DNA from 2 places in the Proteiniborus sp. DW1 genome. Region 1 is predicted to be linked to the other one. Evidence: riboswitches for the same ligand, from Rfam matches in the RefSeq annotation. Region 1 holds a riboswitch; the other holds the start of a gene.
The links. Region 1 has a riboswitch for tetrahydrofolate ahead of DW1_RS12130 (folate family ECF transporter S component). Riboswitches for the same ligand answer to the same signal wherever they lie in the genome.

Region 1 (7,887 bases):
CTTTGCTCTCTGTTCCTCTAATAGTGATTGTTATTGTTTCAGGAAGGCTATCTTTGTCTATAACATGGTTAGTATCTAGATTAATGAAGGTTAACTTGCTTGTATCCAGTTCAACATCCTTTTCAATTATTTTTTCTACATTTATCTTTGCCATTGGGCTTAGATCAACATCCATTAGCTCCACACCCTCTGGCAACACAATATTTACTGGAACTTCCTTTGTTTTACTTATGAGCTCTACATCTAATGTATCTGTTTCAAGGAATTCAATATCCTTAATTATTTCCTTTCTTCCTTTTATGAAAACACTAGTAGGATTCATCTGAATATCTGTAATACTATACCCCTCTAACGGAGTGCCTTTAATCCTTGGATTAATAGGTACAGACTTAGTGCCTAAGATTGGCATAGTTATCTCCACAGTACTTGGTTCTTTTGTTATGTTTCTAACCTCTTCCTCTTTGTCATTTAATACTCTGACAGGTCGACTAGTTTTTATGTCCGAATTTACATTAGTTAGGTCTAGAATGGTTACTACTTTGTCTACTGAATTAACCCAGGTTCGTGGCCCTTTAATCAACACAGTACTAGGTCTTACATCCACATCCCCTGGAGTATGGCCTTCTTCAGTTTTACCTGTAGTTCTTAAGGATATTTTAAATTCCTTAGTTATTATACTATCTAGCTTTAGTTGTATATACTGAGGGCTCACAGACTCTACTGTCACATTTTCAGGAACTTTTACTTCAACAGGTACTCTACTCATTCCTTCCGGATATCCATATAAATCAGCCTGTACTATGATATCATTAGGATTTATAGTTTTTATGTCACTTCTTCTACCTGCTAATTTCACAGTTACTTTAGCTTCTTTTGGCTCCATTAACTCTAACTCTGCCTCAGACAAGTAATTTTGATTTAAATACGTTACCTTAATATTAGAAAAAGGCTGAGTGGTTCGTGGGTTAACTTCATTCATTACATAAGTCCACATAAAAAAAGCTATTAATAATGAAAGAATTTTTATTGTAATATTGTTTTTCTTCGCCTTATTCATTTCTATTCCTCCATTTAGTCAGCAGATTTGGCTTTGGAGTCTTAGGTTTATACATATTAACTAATATTTCTTTTAATGCTTTTATATCTAAATATCTAGTCAATATCCCATTTTCAGCTACTGAAATTATTCCTGTTTCTTCAGATACTATTATGGCAATACTATCTGATCTTTCAGTTATGCCTAGTGCTGCTCTGTGTCTAGTTCCTATTTCTTTACTTAAGTTCATATTGTCTGTTAAGGGTAAAAAACATCCTGCCGCTTTAACTGTATCTTCTCTTATAATAACTGCTCCGTCATGTAGAGGTGTGTTTGGTATAAAAATATTAATTAAAAGTCCGCTTGATACCTTACCATGAATTCTTGTACCAGTGTCAACAACTTCATTCAACCCTGTTTCTCTTTCAAATACTATTAAAGCACCTATTTTTTGTCTAGAAAGAGATGCTACAGCTTCTACTATCTCATCAGATATCATATCTAGCTCTTCGCTTTTAACCTCAATTAACGATTTTGTAAAAAACCTAGTCCTACCTAATACCTCAAGTGCTCTTCTTAGCTCTGGCTGGAAAACAATTAATAAAGCTATAACCCCTACTGTCATGGTATTCTCAAGTATCCAGAATACAGTATATAGCTCTAATACTTCACTTATCTTTGTAGCTACGAATAATAACACAATACCCTTTATAAGCTGCTCTGCTCTAGTTTCTCTAATGAGCATAAATATCTTATAAAATGCATATGCAACTATTAAAATATCTATAGCATCTCTAAGCCTTATATTGTAAAATAAATTGGCAAAATCTTGCATTTTCACACCTCTAAAATAATATTTAAACAGTTAGTCCTAATAATAATTATATAATAAGTGAATTCTTATTTAAATAGTGTTTGAATACTAGTATAAGAAATTTATATAAAACTCGCATATTATTAGATTGAGCTCGATATAAAATTCTTCGACAAAAATATTTCATCAATATTCTATATTTATCAATATTCTACATTTATCTACTTTTCCCTTTTTTATAGTATGCAATTTTTAGTGTTTCAAGGGTTAATATTTCATATTTTTATCCGAATCAATACTATTTAACTAACCCATATAAGCTATAACTTCTATTCTCTTAAGTCCAAATCTGAGTTTATCTACCAATGTGCTCTTGTAGTCTTCAAATATGGGGCATCATGAGCATTATCCTAGCTACAAAGTACTGGTCCATCCAGGCCGATTTTTGTGATAATAATTTTGGTTTTGCTGCTAAATGAACTGCTGCGAAACAGATATAGCGTTGAGGAAATCGGGTTAGGTCATAAAAAACCAGAGAATTTATTATCTCTGGTCCATTAATTCAATCGTATTATTATATGATTCTTCAAGTCTGCTAAGAACTTCTTTGCTAAATTTATCATTTTCTTGTTCCATATATTCTGATGTAGGAAGTACTACATGCTTATGAACGTCTAACTCCTTATATCTATAAACCCATGTAGGTACATAATCAACATCTTTTATAATAGTCTTTCCTAGCGAAAAATCTTTTTCTAAAGTAAGTCTAACTATGATTCCATCCTCTGTATATTTTCTGTTTCCAATATCAAGTGTTTCTCTCCTTTGGTTTGATATGAAATTACCCATGGAATAAATAATAAATTTATTTTCCCCATTGTACTCTCTAAGCTCTGACTTTTGGATGACATGAGGATGACTGCCTAATATTATATCTGCTCCCCATTCAATCATTTTATTAGCTAGTTCAATTTGATAACTAGATGGTTCTCTTTGATATTCATTGCCCCAGTGGATAACTACTATTGTTGTATCTACCTGAGCTAAATCAGCTTTTTCTATATCGCTCTTTATCTTTTCTTCATCTATGATATTTACCATGTAACTTAATTCCTCTGGCGTGAGTAATACTTCTAAACCATTACATCCATATGTATAAGACAGAATAGCAGCCTTAATGCCATTAATATCTTGTATAAGAATATCTTCAGTAGGCTCTTTATATGTACCTACATTTATAAGCCCATGTTTTCTTATATTATCTATTGTATTGATTATGCCAACCTTCCCCTTATCAATACTATGATTATTTGCTGTAGAAAGCACATTAAATCCAGCATTTTTAAGTGCTGTTATAGTTGATTCTGGTGAATTAAATGTAGGATATCCTTGATACTTATATCCCTCACCTGCAGTAACAGTTTCAAAATTTCCTATAGCTAAGTCAGCGCTCTCAAGATACTTTTTCACATGCTCAAAGGAATAATTGAAGTCATACTCTTTTATTTCAGGATTATAGGCTCCCTGTATCTGAGAAGAATGAAACATAATATCTCCAGCTGCAGCAATTGTAATCTCTATATTAGCGGGACTTTCCTCTTCCTTCTCTTCTGGAACTATAATATCATCTGCACTTCCATCTATTCCTGTGCTACTGTCAACTCCTTCTATATTATTTTCATTTGCTATACTAGGCTTCAGCTTATCTAGAACATAACCTGCGGATAATAAGGAAGTAAAAAATAATAAGATAATTATGCCTAGAGTTATTCTTTTTTTGTTCATCAAATCATTCTCCTTTTGGAAAAATATTGTTCTCTTTTCCATTTTATATTATTTCTCAGTATTTTTCCATAGCTCTCTAATATTATTCTTCCTTATCGTTATTTAATTTGTCAAACCTTGAATACGAATCAAATATATATGTGTTTAGCTTTTTCTGATTAGTTATCCATAAGTATACTGCATATATGGCAATAACTACTCCTACTTGTGGCACTCCTGCCATTAGAATGAAGTTAAAGGTTCCATGTAAAAGCATTGGCATATATAGAGATTTTCTATAATTTGCTCTTTCTCTCGCTTTATTTGTAGCAAACTTTGTTAATGATAGATAGTATCCCATTGTAACCCCAAAGATAGCATGAGCAGGAACAGATAACACTCCTCTATATAACCCTATATATGGATTGTAACTAAATCTAAATACTACATACATTATGTTTTCTACTGTTGCAAAGCCTAAAGCTGAAAAAACAGCATACACTATTCCGTCTAGCTTTTCATCAAAATATTTGTTTTTACACATTAGTTTGACTACTACAAGTCTTTTAAAGTATTCCTCTGTAAAACCTGCCACTATGTAAGCAGTATAGGCTGCACCTAATAATCCTGTAAAAACATTGAACATAGAAAGAAACCTCTCAACTACTATAACCGGGATAACTGACAAGGCTCCAAAAATAAATGTTTTAAACAAAAGAGATATGGGCTCCCTATCATATCTATCACTTAAATATACTGCAACAGCTATTGAAACAGCTGGAATTACTGCAATAATAAATAGTCTTGTATTCAATTTGCTCATCCTTTCATAGTTAATATGATTATTATTTGATATAGAGATGATATTAATTCAGATAATTTGCTTAGTATCCAATAGCTTTTTAACTTAGTAGTACTCCAACATAACTGAAAGTGACAAAAACTTAAATTGTATAAAAGCAATACTATGATATAATTTATATGTAAAATTTAACAAAGTCATCTAAATAAACTTTGTTTTAATAATGGCAGAGTAAATAATATGCGTAAAGTGTCAAAGGATGGAACGTCGCCTTTGAACGAAAAGCAAATGCTTGCGACATATTATTGCGTTCGCTGTCAAAATCAGTAATATCTTCTTTCTGGTTTGGCAGTCTGTCATATCATCTATGAAAGGAGGTTTTTTTATGAAAAAAATTAATACTAGTACTATTGTTATCTCTGGATTTCTCATTGCTCTAAATGTAGTACTATCTAGGATTATTACTATACCAGGAATTATTAACTTTGGTGGTTTTCCAATTATATTCGGCGGTATAGTACTTGGACCTATTGTTGGTGGTATAGTAGGAGCAGTAGGTGATGTAGTTAGCTTCATAGTAAGACCAACAGGTACATTTATGCCACATTTTGTTTTAACGTCTGCGCTTACTGGAGTTATACCAGGTCTACTAGTGAAGGTTTTGAAAAATGATACAGCTAATCCAAAACTTTGGAAGATATTCATATCTATCCTTGTTGGACAAGTTATAACAAGTGTTCTTTTGGTTCCATATTTTAGGCAAGTACTATTCGGACATCCTTTTATAGCTACTATGTTAAATGCAGCAAGAAAACAAGCAGTTAATGTACCTTTATATTCTATAATACTGAAAATACTAGTACAATCCTTGCATAAAGCAGGAGCTCTCAGAACATCTCATAGGTGTTGATTCTTAATAGTTATATTAGTGTAAGCTAACTATAAGGGAGTATCATATCCTATTTTTTACGTAGGTATTGATACTCCCTTAATAAGTGTGAAACCATACCAATAAGTACAGTCTTACATTTGTTGGTTAAGAATTGAGGTTATCTCATTGGAGGTCTCAACTACATCTTCAATTTTTTGCTTTAAAGTATCTAGCTTCCTCCCTATATCAACATCCTTAACTCTTCCGTTATTATCATCTGTCATCAACAAATCTATACTGTTTACATGCTCTAGAATATGCTGATGTTCCTTTTCTATCATATTTAACTGATTGATAATTTCTTGTATGGTTCTATTATCTTCCACAAAATCACCTTCCATAAGCTTTTTGTTAGTATTTGCTTTTATGGATCATAATATTCTTATAAGTAACTTCACTTCGTCATGAGCTTAATTCTACCCATTTAGCTAACAAATTGTCATATTTTTTTGATAAGCCTTCTTTTTCAATATAAAGTTCATTTAGCTTTTCATGGTCGTAAGCCACCTTTTCCATTTGAATATTTATCTGAGAAATATAGTTTTCGAGTTCCTCCATTTCTTCCTCAAGATTTGATATTTCCTTTCTTCTTTTTACTTCTTCAGCTTCTGAATTAATTTTGTTATTGCCTTTTAGTTTCTTTTCTACTGATTTTATTTTTGGAGCTTCATTTTTATGAGCTTCTAAAGTAGCTTTAATTTCTACTTTTTTCTCTTTGTAATAGTTGTAGTCTCCTAAATATTCAGTTAGTCTTTTATTATCTAATTCTACTATTCTTTCTGCAAGCTTGTTTATAAAGTATCTATCGTGTGAAATGAAGATTATAGTCCCATCAAAATTCTCTAAGGCCTTTTCTAACATCTCCCTAGAATCAATATCTAAATGATTAGTAGGCTCATCAAGTATAAGGAGATTATTTTTTTCTTGCATCATAATACACAGTCTAAGCCTGCTTTTTTCTCCTCCAGAAAGGTTTTTTACTTTTTTATATACATCATCTCCATAAAATAAAAATCCTGCTAAAATTCTTCTTCCCTCTCCTTCAGGCACCATAAAATAATCATTGATTGTCTCTAATACTGTCTTTTCTTCGTCTTCAAATAAGATCTCCTGCTCTAAATATCCTATCCTAACCCTAGAACCTATGGTAATTTCTCCTGAATCTTGAGTATACTTGTTGAGTAAAAGTTTTATCAGTGTGGATTTGCCACAACCATTCTTGCCTAATATACATAATTTTTCTTTGTATCTAACGCTTAAGTCTAGATTCTCTATTATGCCATTGTCTCCAAAGGATTTATAAAGTCCCTTTATGGATATTACTTCATTAGCAGACCTATCTCCACGAGTAAAATTAACTTTAATTTTTGGTTGATCCAAGATTGGCTTTTCAACCTTATCCATTCTTTTAATTCGCTTTTCCATATTTGCTGCTTTTTTAAACATAGGTTGTTCTCCTGCTATAGCTCCCCATTGTCTAAATCTCTTTATTGCTTCTTCCATTTCTTTTATCTTTTTCTGCTGTGTTTTGTAGGCTTCAAGCTGAAGATTTAGCATTTCTTCTTTTTGCTGAACATAAAGGCTATAGTTACCAGCATAAGTTCTTGACTTTTTAGCCTCTATTTCAACTATTTTAGTTGCTATATTATCTAAAAAATACCTATCATGAGATATGACTAAAACTGAGCCTTTATATTCTTTAATAAATTCCTCTAGCCATTCAATAGACTCTAAATCAAGATGATTTGATGGTTCATCTAAAAGAAGTATATCTGGATTTTGTAGTAGCATCATCCCTAGCATCACTGTAGTCTTCTCCCCACCACTTAAATCACTGAAGCTTCTTTCTAGCATAGTATTTGTTAACTTGAGACCTACACATATCCTATTTAGTTTTTCTTCAGTTTCATATCCTCCTATGTGTTCATAAGTAAGCTGCAACTCTCCATAGACTTTCATTACCTTCTCTAATTTATGTTCACTGCAATCCGCCATCTTCTCTTCAAGCTGACGCATTTCAAATTTAATCTGATTTTGCTTTTCAAATGCTATATTAAGTACATCTATAACCTTATATTCCTTAGGATAATCAGGCATCTGAGCCAAATAACCTACGGTGGCATTTTTTCTTATGGACAACACACCACCATCACTATTCTCTATACCTGCAATGATTTTAAGTATAGTAGTTTTTCCAGTCCCATTTTTTCCTATTAGTCCTATTCTATCACCAGTGTGAACTTCAAATGTAATTTCTTCTAATACTTTATTTGCTCCATAATATTTACTTATTCCATTTAAACTAATGTCTATCATTTTACTCCTCCTTAATCAAAAATAAGCCTAGACAAGTAAATCTTTGCCTAGGCTTTGGAGTAAAAAATATATAAATTTGGTGTACGCGCATTTGACCTACCATCGATTTTCCAATAAAAGCATTCGACAAATCGGGTTAGATCATAAAAAGCCTAGGCAAGTAAATCCTTACCTAGGCATATTATACAAAACAATATGTTTTTGGTTTTAAAGACGATTTACTT
Region 2 (7,887 bases), on a different contig from region 1:
GAAATTTCATATGTAGTGTGACAACGCAAAATTCATATAAAATAGAATATTTTAATGCAAATTGATTTATACTATATAGTGAATTTAGGCTTAAAATTTGGGAGTTAAAGGAGCGATGCTATGCAAAATAACGTTAACTTTGAAGAAGTAAAGCAACGGTTTAGAGATGCAGACTTAGATGGGAAGATTCAAATTTATACTACTACTCAAGGACTATCTGTAGAACAATTCAAAGAATTGCTAAGGATGTTTCCAATTCAGCATTTAGATAAATTAGAAAAGGCAATGTCATAAAAAACCCGATGCTTCGGGTTTTTTTGTGGAGAAAAACATATGATGATATAATAAATATTATAATATTGAAATTATTCTTGAAATATTATATAGTTTTAGAGTGGATATTTATTGAAAATTGCAGAAATAGGGGGAATATCGTGGAAAATATTATAGTTGATTTTGCGCAAAAAATTGTTATGGAAAATGTATTGCTATCATATTTATTTTTCTTTGTTTCCCAGTCGCTTCAAGTGTTATTTCCACCTTATCCTGGAGATATGATACTTATTTTAGAAGGCTATTTATCTGAGATTGCTCATTTGAATATATATCTAGTAGTTGCAAATGCAGTCACATCAACATCACTTTCTTCAATGCTCTTATATAATATAGGTAGAAAAAAACAAGAGAGAATACTACAATCTAAAATTGTGACTTTTTTATTTTGTACTAGTAAAATTACTAAATTAAATAATCTTTTTAGAAGACTAGGTGCTTTTGTGATAATATTAAGCAAATTTATACCTGGAATTTTTTCATTAACTGTGCTCTCAGCAGGAGTATTTAAGGTTAAGAAAGGATCTGCATATACAGCAATAGTAGTTATATCTTTTTTTCATAACTTTGTATTAATAGCTTTAGGTAAACTGGTTGGGGAGAACTGGAAAACTATCTTAAGAAAAATGGATGTTTATAACAGATATATTATTATTATTGCTGTTATAGGATTTGTAATATACTTAATTATGCTCCAACTGAAAAAGAGATTATTGGATTAAAACGGAGGATTTGTGATGAAAAAATCTACTTTATTCACTATACTTATATCATTGTCATTGCCAATAGTATTGCTACTAACTGATGTAGAAATTATAACTTTTGATTTAGACTTTTATGAAAGGAAGTATGATGAGTATAATATTCCCGAAGTAACTGGTATAGAAAAGAAGAATCTTATGACTATTACTGGTGAAATGTTGGACTATCTAAAGAATAATAGAGAAGATTTAATAATATTCGCAGAAGTAAATGGTAAAACTGAACAGGTTTTTAAAGAAAGAGAAATATTGCATATGATAGATGTGAAAGATTTGTTTTCAAATGGATATATTATTAGAAATGCTATGCTAGTTGTTTTTCTCATATCTTTAAGTTGGCTAGTTATTTATAATAGAAGAGCGATTGGAAAAGCTTTAATCGCTTCCTCTGTGTGGCCAATGGTCTTAATGTGTATTTTAGCTGTATTAATGTATGTAGACTTTCATAAATATTTTACATATTTTCATTACATATTTTTTACCAACGATTTATGGTTATTGGACCCAAATACAGATATACTTATCCAAATGTTGCCATTAGAGTTTTTTAGCAGTATAGCATTTAAGATATTAGCTTGTTTTGTTGTTGAACTATTAATTGTACTAGTAGGCGGAATTATACTTAATAAAAAAAGAATTACGAACTGAAGTAACTTTTAATCCAATCTTGTTATTATTCCTTTAAATCTGGAGATAATCTAGAATAAAGGAGGGTAATAATATGAATATTAAGATTGTAAAAGGTAATGTATTAAAGCAATCTAAGAAACTTATTAATGGCTTTAGATTAAGACGATATTATAGTGAAAATTCTAGAACAGGGAAGACTTATATGGCAATTATTTTGGATAAGCTAATACTTAGAGTGATTGCTTTTATAGGTTTTATTCTTATTTTTTACTTCATAAGTGAAAGTATACTTTTTTCAATTATAATTTCTATTCAGATATTTATATTATATAATTTTATTTTGTATAAAATAAACAAAAGTAGGATGCAAAGGAAAATGGATATAGTCAATCAACAGGTAGTTTTAAAGAAAACTCATAAAGAACTTTTAAATCAGACTCCACAGGATTTTTTAGACTATATAATTAACGTGTTAGAAAAATACGGATTTGATAGTATTACAAGAGTGAATGGAAAGGAATTAGATTTAATTGGTATTATATCAGATAGAAAAATTGGCATTAAATGCCTACAATATGATAATGACTATAAAGTAGGAGTAGATATAATAAGAGACTTTTATGTTGGTCTTAGAAATCATGAATTGAGTGAAGGAGCGATTATTACAGCATCATCTTTTTCATTGGATGCTGAGAACCTATTAGCCAAACTGAAAAAATATGCTCATATTCAACTAGTTGATATTGAAGGTTTACTTGAAATAATGAAAAAGGCCGATTTATATCCATCAGAAAAAGAGATAAAAAAGATAATGCTAGATGAAGTTTCTGATAACAGATTGAATTTTAAAAGATATAAGGATGTTGTATTGTCAAGAGGAAAGATAATAAAATATATACTTCTAGGAATTTCTTTGATCATATTTGGAAGGTTTACGCCATACTCTACTTATTATAATATTGTTGCAATAATTATTTTTTTCATGGCTGTAGCTTCATTAATTGTATTAATAGTTAGCCTATTTAAAGTGAATGAGGAAAAACATGAAAATAAGGTTTTATAGTTTTTCTATATTTACAAGTTTAATTTATTAGTGTAATATATATATGTTAACGACAGAGTAGGTAAAGCACGTTAAGTGTTAAAGGATGGGAAGTTGCCTTTAAACGAAAGGTTCACATTTTGTGAATCTGCGATACTTTACCGCATCCGCTGTTACATTAGGGAGCTTACCTCTCTTTAATGTGACAGTCTACTGTCACTTGAAAGAGAGGGAGGTGAAGTAAGTGAATAATAAAAGGTTGCTTAATACTAAAGCATTAGTTGGTGCTAGCTTACTTACAGCTATAAGTATTGTATTAACTAGAGTGTTTTCAATTATGGTGCCGTTAGGAGGATTACCAGCACTTCGAATTGAATTTGGTCCAATTCCACTTATTATATCAGGAATCTTATATGGCCCATTTTGGGGTGGACTTGCTGGTATTATTGCAGACTTAATAGGTGTAATGATTAATCCAATGGGCGCATTTTTCCCTGGCTTTACAATAAGCAGTATGCTATGGGGAGCAATACCAGGGGTTTTAAATTTGCTAGTTAAGAGAAATAAACTTAGAATTAATTATAATATTATAAATGGAGCAGTACTTACTATGATTGCTACTGGTATAGTATTTGTTTTATTTGATAATAAGGTTATAGCTGTAAAAGATGGGGCATATTTTATTTATGATAAACCAATGTCTATTATATATCCTATACTTTATATTCTTGTAGTAGGATTTTTTATTGCAATTCCATTTTTTATGACAAGGAAAAAAGAAACTAGAGACAATGTATATTCTATAGACAAAATAGCTTTCATGATAAGTGTCTCATATATTGTTATATCCTTAGGATTGAATACATTATGGTTATCAATAATGTTTAATAAAGGAGTTATAGCATTTTTACCTGGGAGAATCCTTGCAGCCATTGTAATGATTCCACTTCATACAACTATAATCTACACACTGTCAAAATCATTTAAGTATATAAAAGCTAGATAATTATTAGGCTACTAGTTCAAGCTAGTAGCCTAAGTTTTAATTAAGGAGGTTTTTATGAAAAAGGTATTAGCGATTATGGGTAGCCCAAGAAAAAACATGAATACAGATAGACTTCTAGATAGAGTTATAGAAGGATTAAAAACTAATAACATAGAACTAAAAAAGATCTATCTGAAAGACCTAGAGTTTTCGTCTTGCATTTCCTGTGGCAATTGTGAAAGAACAGGTGGTTGCTTTATGAATGATGATATGAAAAACATATATGAGGATTTTAATAATAGCGATATAATTATAATCTCTTCACCCTTATACTTTAATACTGTCAGTAGTTTAACTAAAATGATGATAGACAGATGCCAAGTATATTGGTCAAGTAAATATATTTTAAAAAATCCATCTATAGATGTAACTAAAAAGAGGATAGGAATGTTTATTTGTGTAGGTGGAGCACCAAAAAGAGAAGGACATTTTGATGCTTGTATTCCAGTAATGGACTTATTCTTCAAGGCAATTAATACTGAGTATAGAGAAAATATCTTTGCTTCTCATACAGATGAAACACCAGTATGGGAAAGGAAAGAGCTTATGGATCTAGCTTTTGAAAAAGGAAAAGAACTAGGAAATTAGAGATAAAGTACTAATAGCTTAACTATTTGATTTTTATGTTCAAAAGGATTATAATTTTCTTGTAGAGGATGAACTTAAAATTAGGAGGAATAGGATATGAAAAATACGCTACCGATAGCATTGTCAAATAGACATGCCCATCTAAGTAAGGAACATATAAAAATACTCTTTGGAGAAGGATATGAGCTTAAGAAGTTGAAAGATTTATCTCAACCAGGGCAATATGCTTGTGAGGAAAAGGTAGATGTAGTAGGACCAAAGAACACATTAAAGGGTGTAAGGATATTAGGGCCTGCTAGAAACAATACTCAGGTAGAAGTTTCTTTGACTGATGGCTTTACACTAGGGGTAATACCACCTGTAAGAGATTCTGGAGATTTAGCTGGCAGTCCAGGGGCTAAGCTAGTTGGTCCAAAAGGAGAGGTGGAAATTGCAGAAGGAGTTATAGTTGCAGCTAGACATATACATATGCATACTACAGACGCAGAAGAATTCGGAGTAAAGGACAAAGATAGAGTAAAAATAAGGGTTAATGGAGACAGGGGTTTAGTATTTGAAAACGTTTTGGTTAGAGTACATAAGGATTACGCATTAGAGATGCATGTAGATGTAGACGAAGGAAATGCTGCAGCAGTTAAGAATGGTGATATGGTAGAATTAATAAAATATTAGCGGAGGGAAATACATGAAAAAGATTGCTTCAATGATTGATCATACAATATTAAAACCTGAGACTACCAAGGAAATGGTGAGAAAGGTTTGTGATGAAGCAAAAGAATATAAATTTGCATCAGTTTGCGTTAATCCATACTATGTAAGCTTTGTAAAAGAGCAATTACAAGGGACTCAAGTTAAAGTTACTTCAGTAATAGGTTTTCCACTAGGAAGCACTACAAAAGAAGTAAAAGCCTTTGAGGCGAAAGACGCTATAGAAAATGGTGCTGATGAGCTAGACATGGTTATTAATATAGGTGCACTTAAGAATAAAGAATATGATATAGTGAAACAGGATATAGAAGCAGTAGTAAATGTTGCAAAAGGAAAGGCGTTAGTTAAGGTTATTATTGAGACTTCACTGCTTACAGATGAAGAAAAAGAAATTGCATGCAGATTATCAGTAGAGGCTGGTGCAGATTACGTGAAAACATCTACTGGCTTTAGTACTGGAGGAGCTACTGTAGAAGATATTAAGTTAATGAGAAGGGTAGTAGGACCAGACATTGGAGTAAAGGCATCAGGTGGAATAAGAGATTCAAAAAAGGTCAACGAAATGATAGGAGCTGGTGCTTCAAGAATAGGTGCTAGTTCTTCTGTAGAAATAGTTAAAGGCTTAGAGGCATCTGACAATAGCTATTAATAAGAATATTATAAACCAGTAGAGTAGCAGACATATTTTATATTAGCTACTCTACTTTTCATTTAATTTACTTGTTTGTATATAACTATGGGTTGTAGTTGAAAGTATTGTGTAGGATACAATATAATATAATAATATTAAGTATGATTACTAAAAATGGAAAGGATGATTTGATGAGAGTTCAATATCTTAGTCATGCTGTAGTTTTAATTGAAGGTAAAGAAATAAATGCAGTAATTGATCCATTTATTTCTGGAAATCCAAACTGTCCAATCAAGGTTGATGATTTAAAGAATATTACACACATATTTATAACTCATGGTCACGGAGATCATTTGGGAGATACAGTTGAAATTGCAAAGAAATGGGGGGCTACAGTAATCTGTAATTTTGAAATTGGAAATTATTTAGCTAGATACGATTTAAACATACATACTATGCATATTGGAGGAACATATAATTTTGGATTTGGAAAGGTTAAGATGACACCAGCACTACATGGTTCTGGAATAACAGATGGAGAAGAAATTATTGATGGCGGTAATCCTTGTGGGTTTGTAATTGAAATAGAAAACAAAAAAATCTACCATGCAGGAGATACGGGGCTTACATTAGATATGCAGCTGTTAGAAAGTGAAGACATAGACTTAGCTTTTATTCCAATAGGTGGGAATTATACAATGGATATAGAGGATGCAGCAAAAGCAGTAGGCTTTATTAAACCCAAAGTTGTAGTGCCTATGCATTATAATACTTTCCCAGTAATAAAAGCTGATCCAACTGTATTTGCAGGCAAAGTAAAGGAAGCAAAAGTAAAAATACTATCTTTTGGGGAAAGTATCGAGCTTTAAGGAACATCTTTTTAGTTAACAGCACGCTTATTGAACATTTTTAGACTGTTAGTGCACAGGAGGTAATAAAAAGCATGACAATATCAAGTTTTCTTAAGCTCGTAGAAATTCAAACAAAAGCAGCTAGTGTAATTCCATTTTTTCTCGGAACAGTCTACACTATTTATAGGTTCAATAGCTTCAATCCAAAGAATTTTATCATAATGTTTGTATCATTAATTACAGTAGATATGGGAACTACAGCTATTAACAATTACATGGATTATAGAAAGGCTATAAAGAAGTACGGATATAATTATGAAAAGCATAATGCAATAGTTAAGTATAAATTAAATGAATCTGTAGTAATTGCTACTATAGTGTTATTATTTTTAATAGCCATAGTTTTTGGTATCCTCTTATATATAAATACTAACTTCATTGTTTTAATACTTGGAGCTATATCTTTTGGAGCATCAGTGCTATATTCTTATGGACCTATACCTATATCTCACATGCCATTAGGAGAAATATTCTCGGGGCTATTTATGGGTTTCGTAATAGTGTTTATTTCAATTTTTATTCATGTATATGATAATAATATTATTTTTTATACATTCACAAATGGAGTTTTAAATCTTGGACTTAATATGAAAGAATTCTTGTATATATTTCTGTTATGCATACCAACCATTAATGGAATTGCAAATATAATGCTAGCTAACAATACCTGTGATATGGAAGATGATATTGTAAATAAAAGATATACCTTACCAATTTTCATAGGAAAAGAAAAGGCATTAAGGCTATTTAGAACATTGTATATAGCTGCGTATTTGGATGTAATTTTACTTATACTCTTGGGAGTAGTTCCTATAGTTTCGGTAATATCTTTACTTACATATATACCAGTAAGCAAAAATATAAAATTGTTTTTTGAAAAGCAAACCAAAAAAGATACATTTGTTTTAGCAGTCAAAAACTTTATGATTTTAAATATTGTACAAGTTTTTGCTATAGGAATAGGGGCTTTGTTCAAATAATTTGTATAAAAAAACATGTGCAAGTCACATGTTTTTTGCTATATATTTGAATGTGAAGTTTTTGCTTCAATTATAAGCTCTTGTTCGTAAATGTTCCTAGTCTTATATAACATTAAGCTTAATAAAAATCTACAAATTAAGTCAACACCTAGTACAATCCATATCGCTTTAATATCAAGCTTAAAATAATTTGTCATTAAAAGCGCAAATGGTATCCTAATTCCCCATATTCCAACACCTGCAACTATCATAGGAACC

Region 2: it holds a riboswitch for tetrahydrofolate, as region 1 does, so the genes downstream of both, DW1_RS08025 (folate family ECF transporter S component) here and DW1_RS12130 (folate family ECF transporter S component) in region 1, are expected to answer to the same signal.

The regions. Positions count from the first base shown of each region.
Region 1 is NZ_FMDO01000045.1:19,982-27,868, forward strand. Features, by position in the region: gene DW1_RS12110 (CdaR family protein) at 1-1,057, opposite strand, end outside; gene cdaA (diadenylate cyclase CdaA) at 1,050-1,871, opposite strand; gene DW1_RS12120 (CapA family protein) at 2,394-3,635, opposite strand; gene DW1_RS12125 (PrsW family glutamic-type intramembrane protease) at 3,718-4,437, opposite strand; THF riboswitch at 4,642-4,735, shown strand; gene DW1_RS12130 (folate family ECF transporter S component) at 4,802-5,326, shown strand; gene DW1_RS12135 (hypothetical protein) at 5,440-5,673, opposite strand; gene abc-f (ribosomal protection-like ABC-F family protein) at 5,750-7,663, opposite strand; gene DW1_RS15950 (hypothetical protein) at 7,871-7,887, opposite strand, start outside.
Region 2 is NZ_FMDO01000031.1:56,268-64,154, forward strand. Features, by position in the region: gene DW1_RS15685 (hypothetical protein) at 121-294, shown strand; gene DW1_RS08010 (DedA family protein) at 435-1,055, shown strand; gene DW1_RS08015 (TIGR01906 family membrane protein) at 1,071-1,742, shown strand; gene DW1_RS08020 (restriction endonuclease) at 1,816-2,787, shown strand; THF riboswitch at 2,839-2,941, shown strand; gene DW1_RS08025 (folate family ECF transporter S component) at 3,011-3,772, shown strand; gene DW1_RS08030 (flavodoxin family protein) at 3,827-4,399, shown strand; gene DW1_RS08035 (phosphate propanoyltransferase) at 4,496-5,071, shown strand; gene deoC (deoxyribose-phosphate aldolase) at 5,085-5,756, shown strand; gene DW1_RS08045 (metal-dependent hydrolase) at 5,900-6,607, shown strand; gene DW1_RS08050 (prenyltransferase) at 6,682-7,629, shown strand; gene DW1_RS08055 (MATE family efflux transporter) at 7,668-7,887, opposite strand, start outside.